4 regions of the Thauera sp. WB-2 genome follow, and region 3 is predicted to be linked to each of the others. Evidence: predicted binding sites of a transcription regulator. Region 3 holds the regulator's gene; each other region holds the start of a gene.
The links. Region 3 encodes sigma-54, which starts transcription at its own class of promoters, with help from an activator protein. Its sites were predicted from a motif close to TGGCACGCTTNCTGCTNA; they were not measured.
Positions count from the first base shown of each region.

Region 1: a site for sigma-54 is predicted at 3,713-3,730, ahead of LQF09_RS02050 (HupE/UreJ family protein). Genes of this name have one in related genera too.
Region 2: a site for sigma-54 is predicted at 2,967-2,984, ahead of cydP (cytochrome oxidase putative small subunit CydP). Genes of this name have one in related genera too.
Region 4: a site for sigma-54 is predicted at 3,216-3,233, ahead of LQF09_RS15470 (PEP-CTERM sorting domain-containing protein). Genes of this name have one in related genera too.

Region 1 covers NZ_CP088935.1:475,427-480,197, forward strand. Annotated here, with positions in the region: gene LQF09_RS02035 (DEAD/DEAH box helicase) at 57-1,367, shown strand; gene LQF09_RS02040 (cysteine hydrolase family protein) at 1,380-1,982, opposite strand; gene LQF09_RS02045 (LysR family transcriptional regulator) at 2,098-2,976, shown strand; gene LQF09_RS02050 (HupE/UreJ family protein) at 3,031-3,621, opposite strand; gene LQF09_RS02055 (sensor histidine kinase) at 3,831-4,771, opposite strand, start outside.
Region 2 covers NZ_CP088935.1:1,624,497-1,629,267, reverse strand. Annotated here, with positions in the region: gene LQF09_RS07425 (MBL fold metallo-hydrolase) at 52-912, shown strand; gene LQF09_RS07420 (SulP family inorganic anion transporter) at 925-2,667, shown strand; gene cydP (cytochrome oxidase putative small subunit CydP) at 3,012-3,209, shown strand; gene LQF09_RS07410 (cytochrome ubiquinol oxidase subunit I) at 3,199-4,761, shown strand.
Region 3 covers NZ_CP088935.1:3,840,163-3,844,933, reverse strand. Annotated here, with positions in the region: gene LQF09_RS17540 (AsmA family protein) at 1-737, opposite strand, end outside; gene hprK (HPr(Ser) kinase/phosphatase) at 751-1,686, opposite strand; gene ptsN (PTS IIA-like nitrogen regulatory protein PtsN) at 1,655-2,140, opposite strand; gene hpf (ribosome hibernation-promoting factor, HPF/YfiA family) at 2,277-2,600, opposite strand; gene LQF09_RS17520 (RNA polymerase factor sigma-54) at 2,618-4,084, opposite strand; gene lptB (LPS export ABC transporter ATP-binding protein) at 4,107-4,771, opposite strand, start outside.
Region 4 covers NZ_CP088935.1:3,364,017-3,368,787, forward strand. Annotated here, with positions in the region: gene LQF09_RS15460 (VOC family protein) at 426-902, shown strand; gene LQF09_RS15465 (methyl-accepting chemotaxis protein) at 1,098-3,095, shown strand; gene LQF09_RS15470 (PEP-CTERM sorting domain-containing protein) at 3,324-4,139, shown strand; gene LQF09_RS15475 (low molecular weight protein-tyrosine-phosphatase) at 4,209-4,646, shown strand.

The DNA.
Region 1 (4,771 bases), 950 kb from region 3:
ACCCGCCGTTCCTCTTGCCTTCAAGAGGCCGGCACGCAATGAACAGGAAGTATCAGATGACGTTCCAGACCCTCGGCCTTGCCGCAGAACTCCTCAAGGCCGTCGAGCAGACCGGCTACACCACCCCTACGCCGGTGCAGATGCAGGCCATTCCCGCAGCCATCGCCGGCCACGATCTGTTGGTGTCCAGCCACACCGGTAGCGGCAAGACCGCGGCCTTCACGTTGCCCGCGCTGCACAAGATCATCGATCGCCGCCCGGCTCCGGGCAGCGGTCCGCGCGTGCTCGTGCTCACCCCCACCCGCGAGCTTGCGCTGCAGGTGGAGAAGGCCGTGCAGACCTACGGCAAGGCGCTGCGCTGGCTCAACACCGCCTGCCTGGTCGGCGGCGCGCCGATGTTCGCCCAGCTCAAGCAACTGCAGCGTCAGTGCGACGTGGTCGTCGCCACCCCCGGCCGTCTGCTCGACCACCTCAACCGGCGCAAGGTCAAGCTGTCGGACGTCGAGGTGCTGATTCTCGATGAGGCCGACCGCATGCTGGACATGGGCTTCGCCGAGGACATCGACGCCATCGTCGCCGCGACGTCTTCCAAGCGCCAGACCCTGCTGTTCTCGGCTACGCTCGACGGCGTGGTCGGCAGCATGGCCGAACGCATGACGCGCAATCCGCAGCGCATCGAGATCGAGGTCGCACAGCAGGACCGTGGTCAGATCGAGCAGCGCCTGATGTTCGCCGATGACCTTGGTCACAAGAACCGCCTGCTCGAGGCGCTGCTCGGTGCAGAGGGCCTCAACCAGGCCGTGGTCTTCACCGCGACCAAGAGGAGCGCCGACGAGCTGTCGCTGTCGTTGCAGGAAAAAGGCATTGCCGCTGCTGCGTTGCATGGCGACATGCACCAGACCCAGCGCAACCGCACCCTCGACCGCCTGCGCCAGGGCCGCATCGGCGTGCTGGTGGCGACCGACGTCGCCGCGCGCGGCATCGACGTTGCCGGCATCAGCCACGTCATCAACTTCGACCCGCCGCGCCAGGCTGAAGACTACGTGCACCGCATCGGCCGCACCGGCCGTGCGGGGCGCGATGGCGTGGCGATCACGCTCTCCGGGCCGCGCGAAACCGGCCTCATCCGTGCCATCGAGCGCTTCACGGGCGATCGCCTTGCGGTGCACACCATTCCCGGCATGGAGCCGTCGCCGCGCAAGCCTGCCGGCCCGCGTCCGGCTGGCAACGGTGGTCGCCGCTTCGGCAGCGGCGGTGGCTTCGGCCGTCCGGGTGGTGACGCACGCCGCAGCGGCGGCGGCTTTAGCCGCGACGGCCACCCCTCGCGCAGCGAGCGCAGCCACGGCGACCGCCGCTCGCGCGGCTGAGCGTAAGGACGCTCAGTCGGGAATCGCCGAACTGTCCGCCACCACAACGGCGAACAGGTCGGCGAGCGCGGCGAGCGCAGCAGACTGCAGGCTTGCCGCCTCGACCACGCTGCCGTCGGCTGCGGGTAGCGCCCGGGTTGCAGTGGCTGCGGCGGGTACGGTCACTGCATAGCCGAGGTTGAAGGCACCGCGCGCGGTTGAGTTGATGCACATGTGCGTCATGAAGCCGGTGATCACCAGGTTGTTGACGCCAGCGGCTTTCAGGTGCGCATCGAGGTCGGTGCCGACGAAGGCGTTCGGGTAGTTCTTGACCACCACCGCCTCGCCGGCAGCCGGCGCGACCTTATCGGCGATTGCGCCGCACTCGGCGCTCGGGTCGTAGGGCGAGCCCGGACCGGCGTCGTGCTGGATGTGCACGACCGGGATCTTCAGCGCACGCGCACGCGCCAGCAGCCGCGCGCACTCGTCCAGCGCCGGCTCTACCCCCTGGAGTTGCATCACGCCGTTGCGGTACGTGTTCTGGGCATCGACGATGACCAGTGCCGACTCCGACAGACGGGCCGGTGTTGCCGGCAGCCCCGAAAGCGCGCGCAGGGTGGTGGAAGCGATACTCATCGACAGTCTCCTTGTGTGGTCGAGGAACAATCCAATCAGGCTACCCGCGGCTTGACGTCTGCGTAAATGTACATTCCTGCCTTACACTGCGGCATTTTTGCAGGGGCTGTCGGGCATGAACTGGGACGATCTGCGCATTCTCGTCACCCTCGGCAGGGAGGGTACGCTGGCCGCCACGGCGCGCCAGCTCGGCGTGGATCAGACCACCGTTGCCCGCCGCCTGCGCGCGCTCGAGCAGAGCCTGGGGACGCCGCTGTTCGAGCGTGACGAAGGCCTGTGGCGGCCTACCGCAGTCGGTAACCGGGTGCTCGAGAGAGCGGGCCGGATCGAGGAGGATGTGGCGGGAATCGGCCGCCTGGCCGAGGCCGGTGCGGGCAAGGTCGGCGGCGTGCTTCGCGTCACCGCAGTGAGTGCGCTGATCGCCGACTGGCTGGTGCCGCGGCTGGCGGATTTCTATGCCCGCCACGGCGAGGTCCGGGTCGATCTGGTGGCCAGCAACGACAACCTCAACGTTGCGCGGCGCGAGGCCGACATTGCCATCCGCCTGGCTCGTCCGGCGAGCGGCGACTTTCTCATGCGCAAGCTGGCGGACATGGGCTTCGCGCTCTACGGCGCAGCGCGCGGCGATCTGGCAGTCAGTGCCGGCGATTGGGTGGCCTACGGCGAGGATCTCGATCACACGCCTGAGATGCGGCGCCTGCAGGCCATGCTCGGCAGCGGGCGCATCCGGCTGCGTACCAATGACGTGCGCGCCTTGCTGCAGGCCGTCGCTGACGGTATCGGCCATGGTCTGCTGCCGTGCTTTGTGGCCGACCGCCACCCCGGCCTGGTGCGCCTGTCCGGTTCGGCGCCGATCCTGAGCCGGGAACTGTGGATGCTGATTCATCCCGATGCGCGTCCGCTGGCGCGTGTCGCCGTGATGGCCGACTGGCTGGTGGAGCGCTTCGCCGCCGATGCGGATGGTCTGGGAGGGCGGCTCCAGCGGCTGCGTTGAGCCGCGATGGGCTGTTGGCGCTTGATCAGGATCAGGCCTGGCACCCCCGGGGCCTTACCCCCCGAGCAGCGCCAGGCCGACGCCTGCGATGCCACCTCCGCCGAGGCGCATCGCCAGGCGTCCGCGGCGGGTGTCGGGCAGGCTGCGTGCCAGGAAGAATCCGGCGACGTGCAGTGCGGTGGTCGCAAGCGCAAAGCCGAGGCTGTATGCGAAGACCGATCCGTCCCCCATTTCTGCGTGGTGTGCATGCCCGTGAAAGAGCGCGAGGCTGGCGACCAGTGGCAGTGCCGCACCAAGTGGCAGGCGCACCAAGCAGGCGACGAGCAGGCCCAGGACCAGCACGGATGCGGCGATGCCAGTCTCCACGGCGGGCAGCGCAATGCCAGCCGCGGACAGCGCCGCGCCGGCGAGCATCGCCAGCACGAAGGTGGCGGGCAGCGTCCAGCGTGCTGACGCTTGCTGGCGGGCGGCAAAGAGCCCCACCGCCACCATGGCGAGCAGGTGGTCGAGCCCGCCGAGGGGGTGGGCCAAGCCGCTGGCGAGGCTGGCCACCTCATGGCCGGGGTGGGCAAGCGCCGGCAAGGTGGTCGAGGCCATTGCGAAGGCGGCGAGCGGGCGAGCGATGGAGGCGGGCAGTGCGGGCATGGGGGTCTTCCTCGGCAGCGTGGGGCGGAGTTGCAGTCGGGGGCTTCAGCGGGGGGGCTTCAGCGGCTATGCGGAAAGGTGACGCATCCTCCTAACAAGTTGCGTGCCAGCATCGCTACCTGCCCCTAAGCCCCTGTTCGTGAGGTGTTGCTGCAGGCCAGCCTGGTCGCGCCCCAATCATTCATGCTTCCACGGTGGAAAGCACGTGATCAGTCCGGGTTCATGCTCCGGGCGCTCGCCGCCCCTGTGCTGGATGCGAGGGGGAGCGACAGGCTGAGCACCGCGCCGCCGGTTGCGGCGTTCGCGGCGCTCAGCCGACCGCCGTGGCGCTCGACGATGCCGTAGCTGATCGAAAGCCCCAGGCCGGTGCCCTTGCCCACCGGCTTGGTGGTGAAAAAGGGGTCGAAAATGCGGCCGATGAGCGTTTCCGGGATGCCCGGGCCGTTGTCCGTGAAGCGGACCAGGACATTGTTCTCCCCGAACTGTGCTTCGATGCGCAGCCGGGGAGGAGGCTCGCCCTGGCTGGCGGCATCCCAGGCGTTCTCGATGAGGTTGGTAACGACCTGCTGCATGCGTCCCGGCGAGCCGCGCACCGGGATCCGGCCCGGCAGCGCGAGCTCCACCCGCAGGCCTCCGTTCGCCGCCTTCCCTACCCAGCGCACGGCACGCTCGATGACCTCGACGAGATCGAAATCCTCGACCTCGTCCCGATCCATCACCGAGAAGCGCTTCAGTCCGTCCACGATCGCACGGGTGCGCTCGGCGCCTTCGATCGTGCCCTCGATCAGCGAAGGCAGGTCGGCGAGGATGCGGTCGATGCGCAGTGTTCGGCGTGTGTCGGCAAGCTGCGCGGTGGGCGCACCATCATGGATGGACTGGACGTAGCTGCCGAGACGCTCGGCATAGCGGCGCAGGGCGTGCACGTTGCCGAGCACGAAGCTGATCGGGTTGTTGAGCTCGTGCGCCACGCCCGCCACCAGACGGCCGAGCGAGGCCATCTTCTCGGCATGGAGCAGCTGTTGCTGGGTGCGCTTGAGGTCCTCGTGGGCCTGGTGCAGAGCTTGGTAGGCACGCCGCAGCTCGCCCACCGGACGTCCGGTGATGACCATGCCGAGCGACTTGCCGACGGCGCTGAAGCGCGGCGTGCAGT
Region 2 (4,771 bases), 2.1 Mb from region 3:
GCATCCTGCGCGATGAGCGCATTCTCAACACTTCAACATGGAGGTTTGGCCATGCAACGTGCTGACATCCAATCCTTTTTCGATCCGACCACCTTCACCGTAACGCATATCGCCTCTGACCCGGCTAGCCGCCGCGCGGCAATCATCGACAGCGTGCTCGACTACGACCCCAAATCCGGGCGCACATCGCGCACCTCCGCCGACAAGGCCATCGCTTACGTACGCGAGACCGGTCTGACGGTCGACTGGCTGCTCGAGACCCACGCCCACGCCGACCACCTGTCTGCCGCGCCTTACCTCAAGCAGCAGCTCGGCGGCAAGATCGGCATCGGCGCGCATATCCGCCAGGTGCAGGGCGTGTTCAAGGACATCTTCAACGCCAAGGACATGAACACCTACGGCGCCGAGTTCGACCACCTGTTCGAGGACGGCGAGCGCTTCCGCATTGGTGAGCTGGACGTCGAGGTGATGCACACCCCCGGCCATACGCCGGCCTGCCTCACCTACATCGTCGGACCGGACGCCTTCGTCGGCGACACCCTGTTCATGCCCGACTACGGCACCGCGCGCTGCGACTTCCCCGGCGGAGATGCAGCCATGCTGTTCCGCTCGATCCGCAAGGTGCTCTCGCTGCCACCCGAGACGCGGCTGCACCTGTGCCACGACTATCCGCCCGACGACCGCGCCCCGGTGTGGGAAACAACGGTCGCAGAGCAGAGGGCGAAGAACATTCACATCCATGACGGCGTGACCGAGGCCGACTTCGTCGCCATGCGCACCGCGCGCGACCGTACGCTGGCCATGCCGACGCTGCTCCTGCCGGCGATCCAGGTCAATGTGCGTGCGGGCGAGCTGCCACCGGCCGAGGACAACGGCGTGCATTACCTGAAGATACCGATCGATCTGCTTTAGGCACGCCATCCCATGCCCACGACGACGGCCGCCGCCCCCCGCACCCTGCTCGCGCGCTGGCACGACTACCGGCTCGGTGCACTCAGCGACGACCTGATCGCGGCAGTCATCGTCACCATCCTGCTGGTACCGCAGAGCCTGGCCTACGCCATGCTTGCCGGCCTGCCGCCGGTGGTGGGCGTGATGGCGAGCCTGCTGCCCATCGTCGCCTACGCCGCCTTCGGCTCCAGCAGCAGCCTCGCCGTGGGGCCGGTGGCGGTGCTGGCGATGATGACGGCGCAGGCGGTCGGCGGCGTCGCCGCCGCGCATCAGATCACGCCGCACCTGGCGGCACTGGTACTGGCGCTGGAGATGGCGGCGGTATTTCTCATCGCCGCGCTGTTCCGCCTCGAGACGCTGGCGGCGCTGCTCGGCACGCCGGTGCTGCACGGCTTCATCACCGGTGCCGCGCTGGTGATCGCGATCGGCCAGCTCCCCGCACTGCTGGGGGTGCAGGCTGGCGGCAGCACGGTAGTCGCACTGTGGCAGTCGCTCGCCGGCGCCAGTCACCCGTTGCCCCATGCGACCACCGCACTCATCGGCGTGCTGGCGCTTGCGCTGATGTGGGCCCTGCGCCGGCACGGCAGCCCCGTGCTGCAAGGCCTGGGCTTCAGGCCCCGGACTGCGCAGTTGCTGGCGCGTACCGCGCCCATCGTCGTGGTCGCGGCTGCGATCGCCTGGGTCGCCGGCTTCCCGCACCTGAATGAGGGAGTCGCCCTGTCGGGCGGCATCAGCCTTGGCGAGGGCCTGGCCTTCCCAATGCCGTGGACGGCGCCCTTGCCGGTGTGGCGTGAACTGCTTGCCCCGGCGGTACTGCTGGGACTGGTGGCGTATGTCGAGAGCCTCGCCGTGGCCGAGGCCCTCGGCGCACGCCGCGGCGAGAAGGTATCGCCCCGGCGCGAACTCTTCGGCCTGGCAGCGGCCAACGCCGCGGCCAGCGTGTCCGGCGGCATGCCGGTCACCGGCGGCTTCGCGCGCAGCATCGTCAACTTCGACGCCGGCGCTCGCACGCGCATGGCCGGCGTGTGGACCGCGCTCTTCCTCGCGCTGGCGATCGCGCTGCTGGGCGACGTGCTGCACTACCTGCCGCGCGCCGTACTTGCCGCGACCATCGTCGTGGCCGTACTGTCGCTGGTGGATTTCGCGCCCTTCGTGCTGGCGTGGCGCTACTCGCGCACCGAGTTCGCCCTGATGCTGATGGTGGCGGTGCTGACGCTGACGGTGGGGGTGAAGGAGGCCTTGCTCGCCGGTGTGGTCGGTGCCGTCGGCCTGCTGCTGCAGCGCACCGCCCGCCCCCACTGGACCGAGGTCGGGCGCCTGGCCGGCACCGACGTATTCCGCAACGTCAATCGCTTCGAGGTAGAGACGCTGCCCGAGGTCCTGTCGATCCGGGTCGATGAGAGTCTGGTGTTCACCAACTCACGCTGGATCTCCGAGACGCTGTCGTCTGCCCTGGCGCGCCGCCCGAACCTGCGCCACGTGGTGCTGATGATGAGCGGGGTCAATGGCATCGACCTCACCGGCCTAGAGGTCCTGATGCAGCTAGATCGCGAACTGCGCGCCAAGGGCCTGCAGCTGCATTTCTCGGAACTGAAAGGTCCGGTGCGGGACCGCCTGGACCGGACCGGGGTGACAGCGTGGCTGTCGGGCCGCATCTTCATGACTCAGGCCGAAGCCTTCAATACCCTCGCCAGAAACTGCTGCGGCGCCCACTGACGCGGGCGCAATGCACGCCTTGACGCAGCCACTGCGGCCTGCGTCCGCCTAGCTGGCGTCGCGCGCGTGATCGTGCGCCACTGCGGGCTTCTCCACGCCCCGCGAGCCGGCACAAGTGCTCACAGCGTTCCGTGACGCCGCGCTCTGGCGCACAACCTTCCACCGCTGCCACTTTGACACTTCAAGGGTGCACGAACTGCCACATCTGCAGACAGCAGCAGTGACAGCCCTCTCCCCTGAGCAAGGGATCTACCCGCAAGTACCTTGATTCAACTCAAATCCAGCCCATTCGGCGACGCTGGCACGGGACTTGATAAGCACCCCCTTATCAAAAGGAGTTCCGCATGAACCTGCCAGATCAAGGCCTGCTGCGCCATCTCGTCGTCGTCGTACTGATCAAGCTCGCGCTGATCACGGCGCTGTGGTGGGCCTTCATCCGCGACGCACGCGTATCGGTCGACAGCTCGACCATGGCCGCACAGGTTTCCCGTTCAACTCCGCCATCGCATCGACCACCTCCAGGAGAAACCCATGGTCAGTGAGCAACTCGTCGACCTGTCGCGGCTGCAGTTCGCAGCCACGGCGATGTACCACTTCCTCTTCGTGCCGCTCACGCTCGGCATGGTGTGGATGCTGGTCATCATGGAAAGCGTCTATGTCATGACCGGCAAGACGATCTACAAGGACATGACCCGCTTCTGGGGCAAGCTCTTCGGCATCAACTTCGCACTGGGCGTCACCACCGGCATCACGCTGGAGTTCCAGTTCGGCACCAACTGGGCCTACTACTCGCACTACGTGGGCGACATCTTCGGTGCGCCGCTGGCGATCGAGGGTCTGATGGCCTTCTTCCTCGAATCGACCTTCATCGGTCTGTTCTTCTTCGGCTGGGACCGCCTGTCGCGCCAGCAGCACCTGCTGGTGACGATCCTGATGGCGGTGGGCACCAACCTGTCGGCGCTGTGGATCCTGATCGCCAACGGCTGGATGCAGAACCCGGTGGGTTCCGAGTTCAGTTTTGAAACCATGCGCATGGAGCTCACCGACTTCTGGGCGGTGGTGTTCAACCCGGTGGCACAGGGCAAGTTCGTGCATACGGTGTCGGCGGGCTACGTGACCGGCGCCATGTTCGTGCTGTCGATCTCGGCCTGGTACCTGCTGCGCGGGCGCGATGTGGAGTTCGCCAAGCGGTCGTTCCGCATCGCTGCGGCCTTCGGCTTCGCCTCGATCTGCTCGGTGATCGTGCTTGGCGACGAATCCGGCTACGCGCTCGGCGAAGCACAACAGACCAAGCTCGCGGCAATGGAGGCGATGTGGGAGACCGAACCAGCCCCGGCCAGCTTCAACGTCATCGCCGTGCCCAACGAAGCCGAGATGAAGAACGACTTCGCCATCCATATTCCCTGGGTGATGGGCCTCATCGGCACGCGCTCCCTCGACAAGGAGCTGCCCGGCCTGAACCAGATCTACGCCCTGAACCGCGAGCGCGTAACCGTAGGCGTAGAGGCGGTGAAGCTGCTCGAGGCGCTGCGCAAGAACCCGCAGGACGCAGCACTGCGTGAAGCCTTCGACAAGGTCAAGAGCGACCTCGGCTTCGGCCTGCTGCTCAAGAAATACGTCGCCTCGATGGACGACGTCACCCCCGCGCTGATCGACCGCGCCGCGCGCGACACGCTGCCCAAGGTGGCGCCGCTGTTCTGGACCTTCCGCATCATGGTGGCTTTGGGCTTCGCGATGCTGGCGCTGTTCGGCCTGGCGCTGTGGTACTCGATCAAGGGCGACTTCGCACAGCGGCCGTGGCTGCTCAAGTGGGCGCTGTGGTTCCTGCCGATGCCGTGGCTGGCCTGCGAGATGGGCTGGTTCGTCGCCGAGTACGGCCGCCAGCCGTGGACGATCTACGGCGTGCTGCCCACCCACCTGTCGGTGTCCACGCTGACGGTGGAAAGCCTGTATGGCTCGCTGGCTGGCTTTGTCGGCTTCTACACCCTGCTGCTGATCGTCGAGATGGTTCTGATGATCAAGTTCGCCCGCCAGGGGCCGGGCAGCCTGGGCACCGGCCGCTACATGAACGAAACCCAGCACGCCCACGCCTGATCCCGGAGCG
Region 3 (4,771 bases):
TCACTACGGCCGAAGCGCACCGACAGGTCCGATAGCTCGATCACCTCGTCCTGGGGACTGATGCGGACACGCGAGTCGATTGCGATGTCCATGGTCGCGCTCATCCCGCTGCTGCTCAGCGTGAAGCTGGATTGCAGCGGGAAGGGTGCTCCCGGCCTGATCTCGCTTGCCTGAAGCTGGAGCTTGGTGAGCTGCAGCTGGGTGTTGTCGCGGAGGTCGGTCCACGACACGCTCGCCCCCTGGATGTCGATGCCTCCAATCGCGAGTGCGAGTGCGCCGGCCGTCGTCGCGGTGTCGCCCCGGGGCGCTGCGGCTGGCGCACTCCCCGCAGTGTCCGCGTCCGCCGTCGACCAGTTCGTACGCCCGTCGGCCGTACGCACCAACTTGAGGGCGAGGCCGTCGATGGCGATGCGGTCGATGTCGAGTTCGCCGCGCAGCAGTGGCAACAGGCGTGCGCGGGCCTGCAGCCTGGCAATGCGGGCAAAGGGGGCGTCGCCGAAGCCTGGCGCATCGGCAAGGACGGCGTCCCTTGCCTCGATGCCCAGCCATGGATAGAACGAGAGATTCAGGGTGCCATCGATCTGCAGCGACCGACCGGTGTGGCGCATGAACTCGGCGGCGATGCGCTCGCGGTGGTCGTTGGCGTCGAAGCGCAGTGCGATCCAGGCGGCAAGTGCAGCGACGAGCGCGATGAGGATGCCGATCGTGATCAGCAGATAGCGTATCGGCGTTCTCATCGCGCCGCCTGCATCAGTCTTCCGGCGGCGTCATCGCCCGCGTCTGGCGTTCGATGAAGTCCTGGGTCGAATCGATGCCACGCAATTGCAGGATGGTCGAGCGCACCGCAGCCTCGAGCAGAACAGCCAGGTTACGGCCAGCCGCAACCGGCAGCACGACGCGTGCAATTGCAACGCCCAGGATATCCTGGACCTCTTGCTGCAAGGGCAGGCGGCTGGGATCGCCGGGGCCCGGCTGGCGGCGCTCGAGGTGGCAGATCAGGCGCAGGCGCATCTTCCGGCGGCACGCCGTTTCACCGAAGATGGTGCGGATGTTGAGAATGCCCAGGCCGCGCACTTCGATGAAGTCCTGCAGCATCTCTGGGCTGCGCCCCTCGAGCACGGTGGGAGCGATGCGCGACAGTTCGACGACGTCATCGGCCACCAGGCCGTGACCGCGGGAAATGAGCTCCAGCGCGAGCTCCGATTTGCCTGCACCCGAGTCGCCGGTGATCAGTACGCCCAGTCCGAGCACATCCATGAACACGCCGTGCAGCGAGGTCTTCTCCGCCAGCTCGCGCGACAGGTAGAGCCGCAACTGGTCGATCACGCTTGCCGATGGGTGGGCTGCGCTGAACAGTGCGACGTCGTGTGCCACGCAAACCCCATGCACGATATTGGGAACTTCGCAGCCGTCGGCGACGATCAGGGCTGGCGGGTGCGCAGAGCAGATCTCGTTGAGGTGGTGAGCAACCTTGTCGTTTGACTGGCGGCGCGCCCATTCGAGCTCCGCCGCGCCCATGACCTGCAGCCGTGTGGGGTGGATGAGGTTGAGGTGGCCGACGAGATCGGCCGGCCACATGCGGTCCTCGGCGACCGCGAGGCTCGCGCCGAGGTTGCCGCTGATGTGGTTCAGCTGCAGGTTGTCGCGATGCGCCTCATACAGCCGCGCGACGCTGGTCTGCCGCATCGGCGCCCCAGTTCATGAACATCTGGTGGATATGGTCCGCATCCGGCGCGGCTTGCAGCGCTTCGCGGAAGCCGCGGTCGCTGAACATCTGAGCCAGCTCGGAGAGCAGTTGCAGGTGGGTCTCGTTGGCTTGCTCGGGGACCAGCAGCACGAACAACATGTTCACCGGGCGGCCATCGGGCGAGTCGAACTGCACCGGGCTCGCAAGGCGCAGGAATGCACCTGCCGCCTCCTTGAGACCCTTGATGCGCCCGTGCGGAATCGCAATGCCCTGGCCGAGGCCAGTGGAGCCGAGGCGCTCCCTCGCGAACAGGCTGTCGAACACGGTGCTGCGCCCGATGCCCTGATTGTTTTCGAACAGCAGGCCCGCCTGCTCGAAGACGCGCTTCTTGCTGCTCGCGTCGAGGTCGACCACCACATTGGACAGTGGCAGGAGTTGGGATATCAGGCTCATTCGCTGGAGGGTTCGCGCAATATCGCAGGCATTCCGGTCGCAGGGTGCGACCGGCCGTCCCGGGGCATGCTGGCGCCGCGTCTTGGAAACGGGCGCATTATAACCATACCCCGGACGTGGGGCTGAAACGAAAGCGTCAGGCTTCGGGGGCCTGGTGCTTGATCGTCTCGTGGTTGTGGTCGGCCAGTTTCTGCTTGTACTTCTGCACCTGGCGGTCGAGCTTGTCGGTCATCGCGTCGATGGCCGCGTACAGGTCGGCATCATCGCTTTCGACGAAGATGTCCTTGCCGCGCACGTGCAGGGTGACCTCGGCCTTCTGCTTGAGCTTCTCGACCGAGAGGATCACCGCGACACTGGTGACGTTGTCGAAGTGACGGATGACGCGATCAAGCTTGGAGGTGACGTAGTCGCGAATGGCCGGAGTGACTTCGACGTGGCGCCCGGTGATGTTGAGATTCATGTTGACTCCTGTTTTTGTCAGATGGATTTGCGCAGGCTGACCGGCGGGATATTGAGGGATTCGCGATACTTGGCGATCGTGCGCCGTGCGACCACGATACCCTGCTGGCCAAGGACTTCGGCAATCTTGGCGTCGGACAGCGGCTTCTTGCTGTCCTCGGCGTCAACCAGTTGGCGAATCAGCGCGCGAATCGCCGTAGACGAGGCCGCTCCACCGGTGTCGGTGGCGACGTGACTACCGAAGAAATACTTGAGTTCGAACACCCCGCGCGGACTCGCCATGTACTTCTGCGTGGTCACGCGCGACACGGTGGACTCGTGCAGCTCGAGTTGGTCCGCGATCTCCCGGAGGGTGAGTGGCCGCATTGCCACCTCCCCATGATCGAAGAACTGCCTCTGCTGGTCAACGATGGCCTGGGACACCCGGAGGATGGTGTCGAAGCGCTGCTGCACGTTCTTGATCAGCCAGCGTGCCTCCTGCAACTGTCCGCTCAGGCCGCCACCCTGGCCGCGGTTCTGCTGCAGCAGGCTGGCATACAGGCGGTTGATGCGCAGACGCGGCATTGCCTCCTGGTTCAGGCTGACCGTCCACCGCCCGCGCAGCTTGCGTACGACCACATCCGGCAGTACGTAGCGCGTCTCGGCGTTCGAGTAACGCGAGCCGGGGTGGGGATCGAGGCTGCAGATCAGGGCATGGGCGGCGCGCAGGGCCTCGTCGTCGCAGCCGGTCAGCTTCTTGAGCTTGACGAAGTTGCGCTCGGCGAGCAGCTCGAGGTGCTTGTCGACGATCTCGAGCGCGAGCGTGCGCGTCGCCGAAGCCGGCAGGGTACGGAGCTGCAGCGACAGGCATTCGCTGGGGCTGCGCGCGCCGATGCCTGCGGGCTCGAGGTTCTGTACGTGGCGCAGCGCGATGCTCAGGTCATCGACATCGACGTCGGCGTCGTCCGGAAGCAGTTCGAGGAGCTCATCGAGCGGCTGGTGAAGGTAGCCGTCGTCATCCAAGGCTTCGATGATGAAGCGCACGAGGGCGCGGTCGCGGTCTGACAGCGGCGACAGCGACACCTGCTGGTCGAGGTGTTCACGCAGGGAGACGCCGGCCGCCTGCAGTTCCTGGTAATCGACGTCGTCGTCGTCCTCGCTGCGGCTCGATGCGCCGCTGCCGACATTGGACCAGTCCATGCCTTCGTCGGCGCTGCCATGGTCGGCATGGTCGCCGGCGTCGCTGTCCGTAGCGCTGGCTGGCGCCTCGGGGGTGTTCGCCTGTTGCTGTCTGGCCTCGTGTTCGGGGGGGCTGCCCGGTGGAAGCGGTGGTACGAACTCGACACCGTCGCCGTCGCTGCGCTCGAGCATCGGGTTCTCGAGCAGGAAGCGCTCGATCTCCTGGTTCAGCTCGATGGTCGACAGCTGCAGCAGCTTGATCGACTGCTGCAGCTGCGGCGTCAGGGTAAGGTGCTGGGAGAGCTTGAGCTGGAGGCTTGGTTTCATCGCTGTCGACGCGCGCGCGGATTCACAGGCGGAAATGCTCGCCCAGGTAAACCTGGCGCACCCTTTCGTTGTCGATGATCTCGGCCGGTTCGCCGCTTGCCAGTACCCGGCCCTCGCTGATGATGTACGCACGATCGCAGATGCCGAGCGTCTCGCGCACGTTGTGGTCTGTGATCAGCACGCCGATGCCGCGCTCCTTGAGGAAGCGGATGATCTTCTGGATGTCGATCACCGCGATCGGGTCGACCCCTGCGAAGGGTTCGTCGAGGAGGATCAGGCGCGGGTCGGTTGCAAGTGCGCGCGCGATCTCGCAACGCCGGCGCTCGCCGCCGGAGAGTGAGACGGCGGTGTTGTCGCGCAGGTGGTTGATGCCAAGCTCGAGCAGCAGTTCGTCGAGCCGGGTCTTCACCTGGTGCGCCTCGAGCCCTTGGAGCTCGAGCACGGCACGGATGTTTTCGGCCACGGTGAGCTTGCGGAAGACGCTCATCTCCTGCGGCAGGTAGGACAGGCCCAGACGCGCACGGGCGTGGATCGGCAGGTGGGTGAGGTCGGTGCCGTCGAGGTTGATCTGGCCGCCGTCGGCACGGACCAAGCCTACGATCATGTAGAAACAGGTGGTCTTGCCGGCGCCGTTGGGGCCGAGCAGGCCGACGACCTCGCCCGAACCGACCTCGAAGCCGACGTCGT
Region 4 (4,771 bases), 480 kb from region 3:
GCGCGCCGCGGCCTGCTGTGGGAGCGGCGCCAGCCGCGAGCTTTTTCGGGTCCCGCCCAACCCCCATCGCCTTCAACCCCTCGCGGCTTGCGCCGCTCCTACGGGGAAAGCGCGCCGCGGCCTGCTGTGGGAGCGGCGCCAGCCGCGAGCTTTTCGGGTCCCGCCCAACCCCCCATCGCCTTCAACCCCTCGCGGCTTGCGCCGCTCCTACAGGGGGGCGACGCGCGTTGGGTTTGCCGTAGGAGCGGCGCAAGCCGCGAGCTTTTCGGGTCCCGCCCAACCTCCATCGCCTTCAACCCCTCGCGGCTGGCGCCGCTCCTACGGGGAAGGCGCGCCGCGGCCTGCTGTAGGCGCATGTGGGGTGGATTTGTTGCGACTTCCTCTATAATTATGAATTCTTAACTCAACACCTCACTGGAGGCATCATGTCGCAGCGCCCCTTCAAGATCCTCGGTATCCAGCAGATCGCCATCGGCGGCCCGAGCAAGGACAAACTCAAGACGCTGTGGGTCGACATGCTTGGCCTGGAGGTCACCGGCAACTTCGTGTCCGAACGCGAGAACGTGGACGAAGACATCTGCGCGATGGGCGCAGGCCCGTTCAAGGTCGAGGTCGACCTGATGCAGCCGCTGGATCCCGAGAAGAAGCCGGCGGTGCACACCACCCCGCTCAACCACGTCGGCCTGTGGGTGGACGACCTGCCCAAGGCGGTGGAATGGCTCAGCGCCAACGGCGTGCGCTTCGCGCCTGGCGGCATCCGCCGGGGTGCGGCCGGCTTCGACATTACCTTCCTGCACCCCAAGGGCAACGACGAGTTCCCGATCGGTGGCGAGGGCGTGCTCATCGAACTGGTGCAGGCGCCGCCCGAAGTCGTGGACGCCTTCGCGCGCCTGGCGGGCTGACCACGGCCCTGGGGGCGCGCGGCGCGCCCCCGTGCGGCTTCCTGCGTTGCGAGATTGATCGCCGATATGGAATCGATACCGACAAATCCGTAAAGTCGGCGATCCTCGTGTCGATAACTGCGAGACACATCCGCTGAAGATGGTCTCGGACATCGCAGCCAAAGCCCGCTACTCGCCGCAAAAAAAGGACCGCAGATGGAACCCGTCAGCCGCCCATCAAGTTCGATCGCCAGCCGCCTTGGCCTGATCGTCGCCCTTCCACTCATCGTCATCATCGTGCTGGCCGTCATGCTCGGACAATCGGCGCTCGAGCGCTCGCGTTCGGCCGAAACCACCGCGCAACTGTCTGGCCTCGGTGCCGCTGTCAGCGAACTGGTGCACCGGCTGCAGATCGAGCGCGGCTCGACCGCGGGCTTCATCAGCTCCTCGGGCTCCCAGATGCGTGACGTCCTGCCCGGCTTCCAGCGCGACACCGACACCGCCCTCGCGCAGTTCCGCAGCCGGCACCAGCAGACCATCACCGCCGACACGCCGACCGCCCAGAAGCAGGTCGCCGACGTCGAAAGCCAGCTCGCCCAACTCGCCGACATCCGCAGGCAGGCGCAACAACTGAGCATCGCCATCGGCGAGAGCACGCGCTACTACACCGCCACCATCGACAACCTCATCCAGCTCGCCGCGGGGGCCGCGCATTACAACTCCGACCCCTTGATCGGACAGCGCTCCACTGCGCTCGAAGCGCTCATCCGCGCCAAGGAAGCCGCAGGCCAGGAACGCGCGCTCGCCACCGCCGCCTTCAGCGCCGACTGGGTCACGCCCGAGCAGCACCGCACCATCAGCGAACGCATCAACCGCCAGCGCGCCTTCTTCGAGCTGTTCGGCTCGGTGGCGGGCAGCGACGCCCGGGCCGCGCTCAAGCAGATCGAGGCTTCGCCCGAACTCGAAGCCGTCAAGCGCATGCGCGATGTCATGAGCGAGCGCATGACGTATGGCGAATTCGGCATCAAGGGCGCCGACTGGTTCGCGACCAGCACCGCCTACATCGACCGCCTCTACGCCCTGGAGCGCCAGGTCAACGGCGAGATCGCCAAGCTCGCAGGCGAACTGGTCGACAGCAGCACGCGCACCCTCTACATCACCATCGGCCTGTCGGTACTGGCCATTGGCGCCACGCTGGTGGTGTCGGCCCTGCTCGGGCGCAGCATCAGCCGCCCGCTCAGCCAGGCCGTGCGCATCGCCGAGCAGGTTTCCAGCGAAAAGGACTTCACCCGCAGCATCCCGGTCGAAGGCGTGACCGAAGTGCAGCGCACCGCCCAAGCGTTCAACAACCTCATCGGCACCTTCCGCCACATCCTGTCCGAAGCGCGCACGTCCAGTGAGGGGGTGTCGTCCGCGGCGGCGTCCATCTCGGCATCGAGCACCCAGCTCAGCCGCAGCGCCGACATCCAGGCCGAATCGGCCGCCACCGTGGCCGCTGCCGCCACCGAAGTCTCGAGCAGCGTCAGCGAGACGGCCACGCGCGCCGCCACGGCTGCCGAACTGGTCGACAAGGCCTCGGCCGACACGCACTCGGCGCTGGACATCATGCAAGAGATGGTCGGCCGCGTGGAGCAAGCCGCCAGCCAGGTCACCGCGTCGCAGGCCGACGTTCAATCGCTGGCTGCCAGCTCCAAGCAGATCGGCGGCATCGTCGGCGTCATCCGCGAGATCGCCGAGCAGACCAACCTGCTCGCCCTCAACGCCGCCATCGAGGCCGCGCGTGCAGGCGAGCAAGGCCGCGGCTTCGCGGTCGTCGCCGACGAAGTGCGCAAGCTCGCCGAACGCACCGCCTCGTCGACCCGCGAGATCAGCACCCTCATCCACGAGATCCAGCAACACGTCGACAGCACCGTCGACTCGATGCAGGCCGCGGGCGTCAACGTCAGCGGCAGCCTCGAGCTCGTATCGCGCACCGAAGCCGCGCTACGCAGCATCGGCGACAGCTCCGAGCGCGTCGCACAGAGCGTGCAGGGCATGGCCCACACCATCCGCGAGCAGGACATCGCCATCCAGCAGGTCGCATCCAACGCCGAGCGCATCGCCGCCATGACCGAAGAAAACAGCGGCGCCGCACGCACCAGCTCGGACACGGCCGAAGAGCTCGCCCGCGTCGCAAGCGCGCTGTCGAGCCTTGTGGGGCGCTTCCGCACCTGACACCGAGGTCGCGGCACAAGGCTGGCAAGCCGCCCCCGAGTGTCGGTTTTTTTTACACCGGGGGCATAAGCACCCCCATCAAACCGAGTCATCCATATAAAAATCAATAAGTTGTATTTCTGGCATCCGACTTGCTTTGTTGCCACAGCGATTAAGCTCACGCTTGGCACCACCCGGCCAGGCGCAATCTCTTAACCGGTTCAACAACCGATTAAAAGGACCCAGACAATGAAGAAATACGCCCTTCTCGCCGCGACCGCCGCCCTCACCGCCGTGTCGACCGGCGCCTCGGCCGCCTACGTCAGCAACGTCCAGTCGCTGGCTGGCGACTTCGCCATCAGCGGCTTCGCCGACGGCACCCCGCTGACCTACAACGTGGCGCTCACCGGCCTGTCCGGCAGCCTGTCGCTGGCCGCTGGCCCGTCGGGCAGCTACACCGTCAGCGTCGGCCCCGGCCTCGCCGGCGGCACCGGCTACGCCGAAGCCACCTTCTTCGCCGGCCCTGGCGGTACCGTCAGCCGCACGATCAGCTCGAACGTCCAGGTGTTCTCGGGCGACCTCAACGTCTCCGGCCTCACCCCGGGCGTGTATCCGTTCGTCTTCGGCATGGGCCTGATCTCCAGCCCGATCTCGTTCGGCTTCAGCGGCAGCTATGACGGCGCTACCACCATGGGCGTGCTCGGCCTGCTCAACGGCCTGCTCGGCACCTCGTTCAGCGACCCCACCGGCGCTGGCACCGTCGCCATCACCGGCACCATCACCGACACCAGCGTGACCATGTCCATCACCGAAACGGCCTCCGGCTGGGACGGCGCTGGCGTGCTGCTGGCTGCTGCCGACTACGCTGCCTTCCTGCAGGGCCGTCCGGACTCGCAGGCCGAGCGCATCGCTTACATGCAGAGCCCCACCTACAACCTGACCGACGGCAGCTTCGCCATGCGTAACATCGCCGTCACCGCCGTGCCCGAGCCCGCTTCGCTGGCGCTGCTCGGCCTCGGTCTGGCTGGCCTGGGTGTGATGCGCCGCCGCAAGCAAGCTGCCTGATCTTTCGGTCACGCCGCACCAGCCGACGCCCTCGCAAGGGGGCGTCGGCTTTTTTCTTATAATGCCGCCATGTTCGAAAAGATCCTCACCCTCTGCACCGGCAACATCTGTCGCAGCCCGCTCGCCGAGGCCGTGCTACGCCAGCGCCTGGCCGATCGTGGCCGCACGGCCACCGTCGCCTCTGCCGGCACCGGCGCCCTGGTCGGCCACGCTGCAGACGCCGACACCCAGGCCATCGCGCTTGCCCGCGGTATCGACCTCTCCGCCCACCGCGCCCGTCAGCTCACCCCCGAGATCAGCCGCTGGGCCGACATCATCCTGGTGATGGAAAAACACCACCTCGAATACGCCACCCACCTCGACCCCACCGCACGCGGCAAGCTCTTCCTGCTGGGGCACTGGTCCAAGGTCGAAGTCCCCGACCCCTACCGCCTCAGCCAGGACCACCACGCCCTGGCCTGCGACATCATCTGCGCAGCCACCGACGACTGGCTCGCCCGCCTGTAAACCCCGTTGAAAAGCTCGCGGCTGGCGCCGCTCCTACAGCAAACCCAGCGCACGTCGCCCCCTGTAGGAGCGGCGCAAGCCGCGAGGGGTTGAAGGCGACGGGGGTAGGCGGGCGGCCGTTGAAA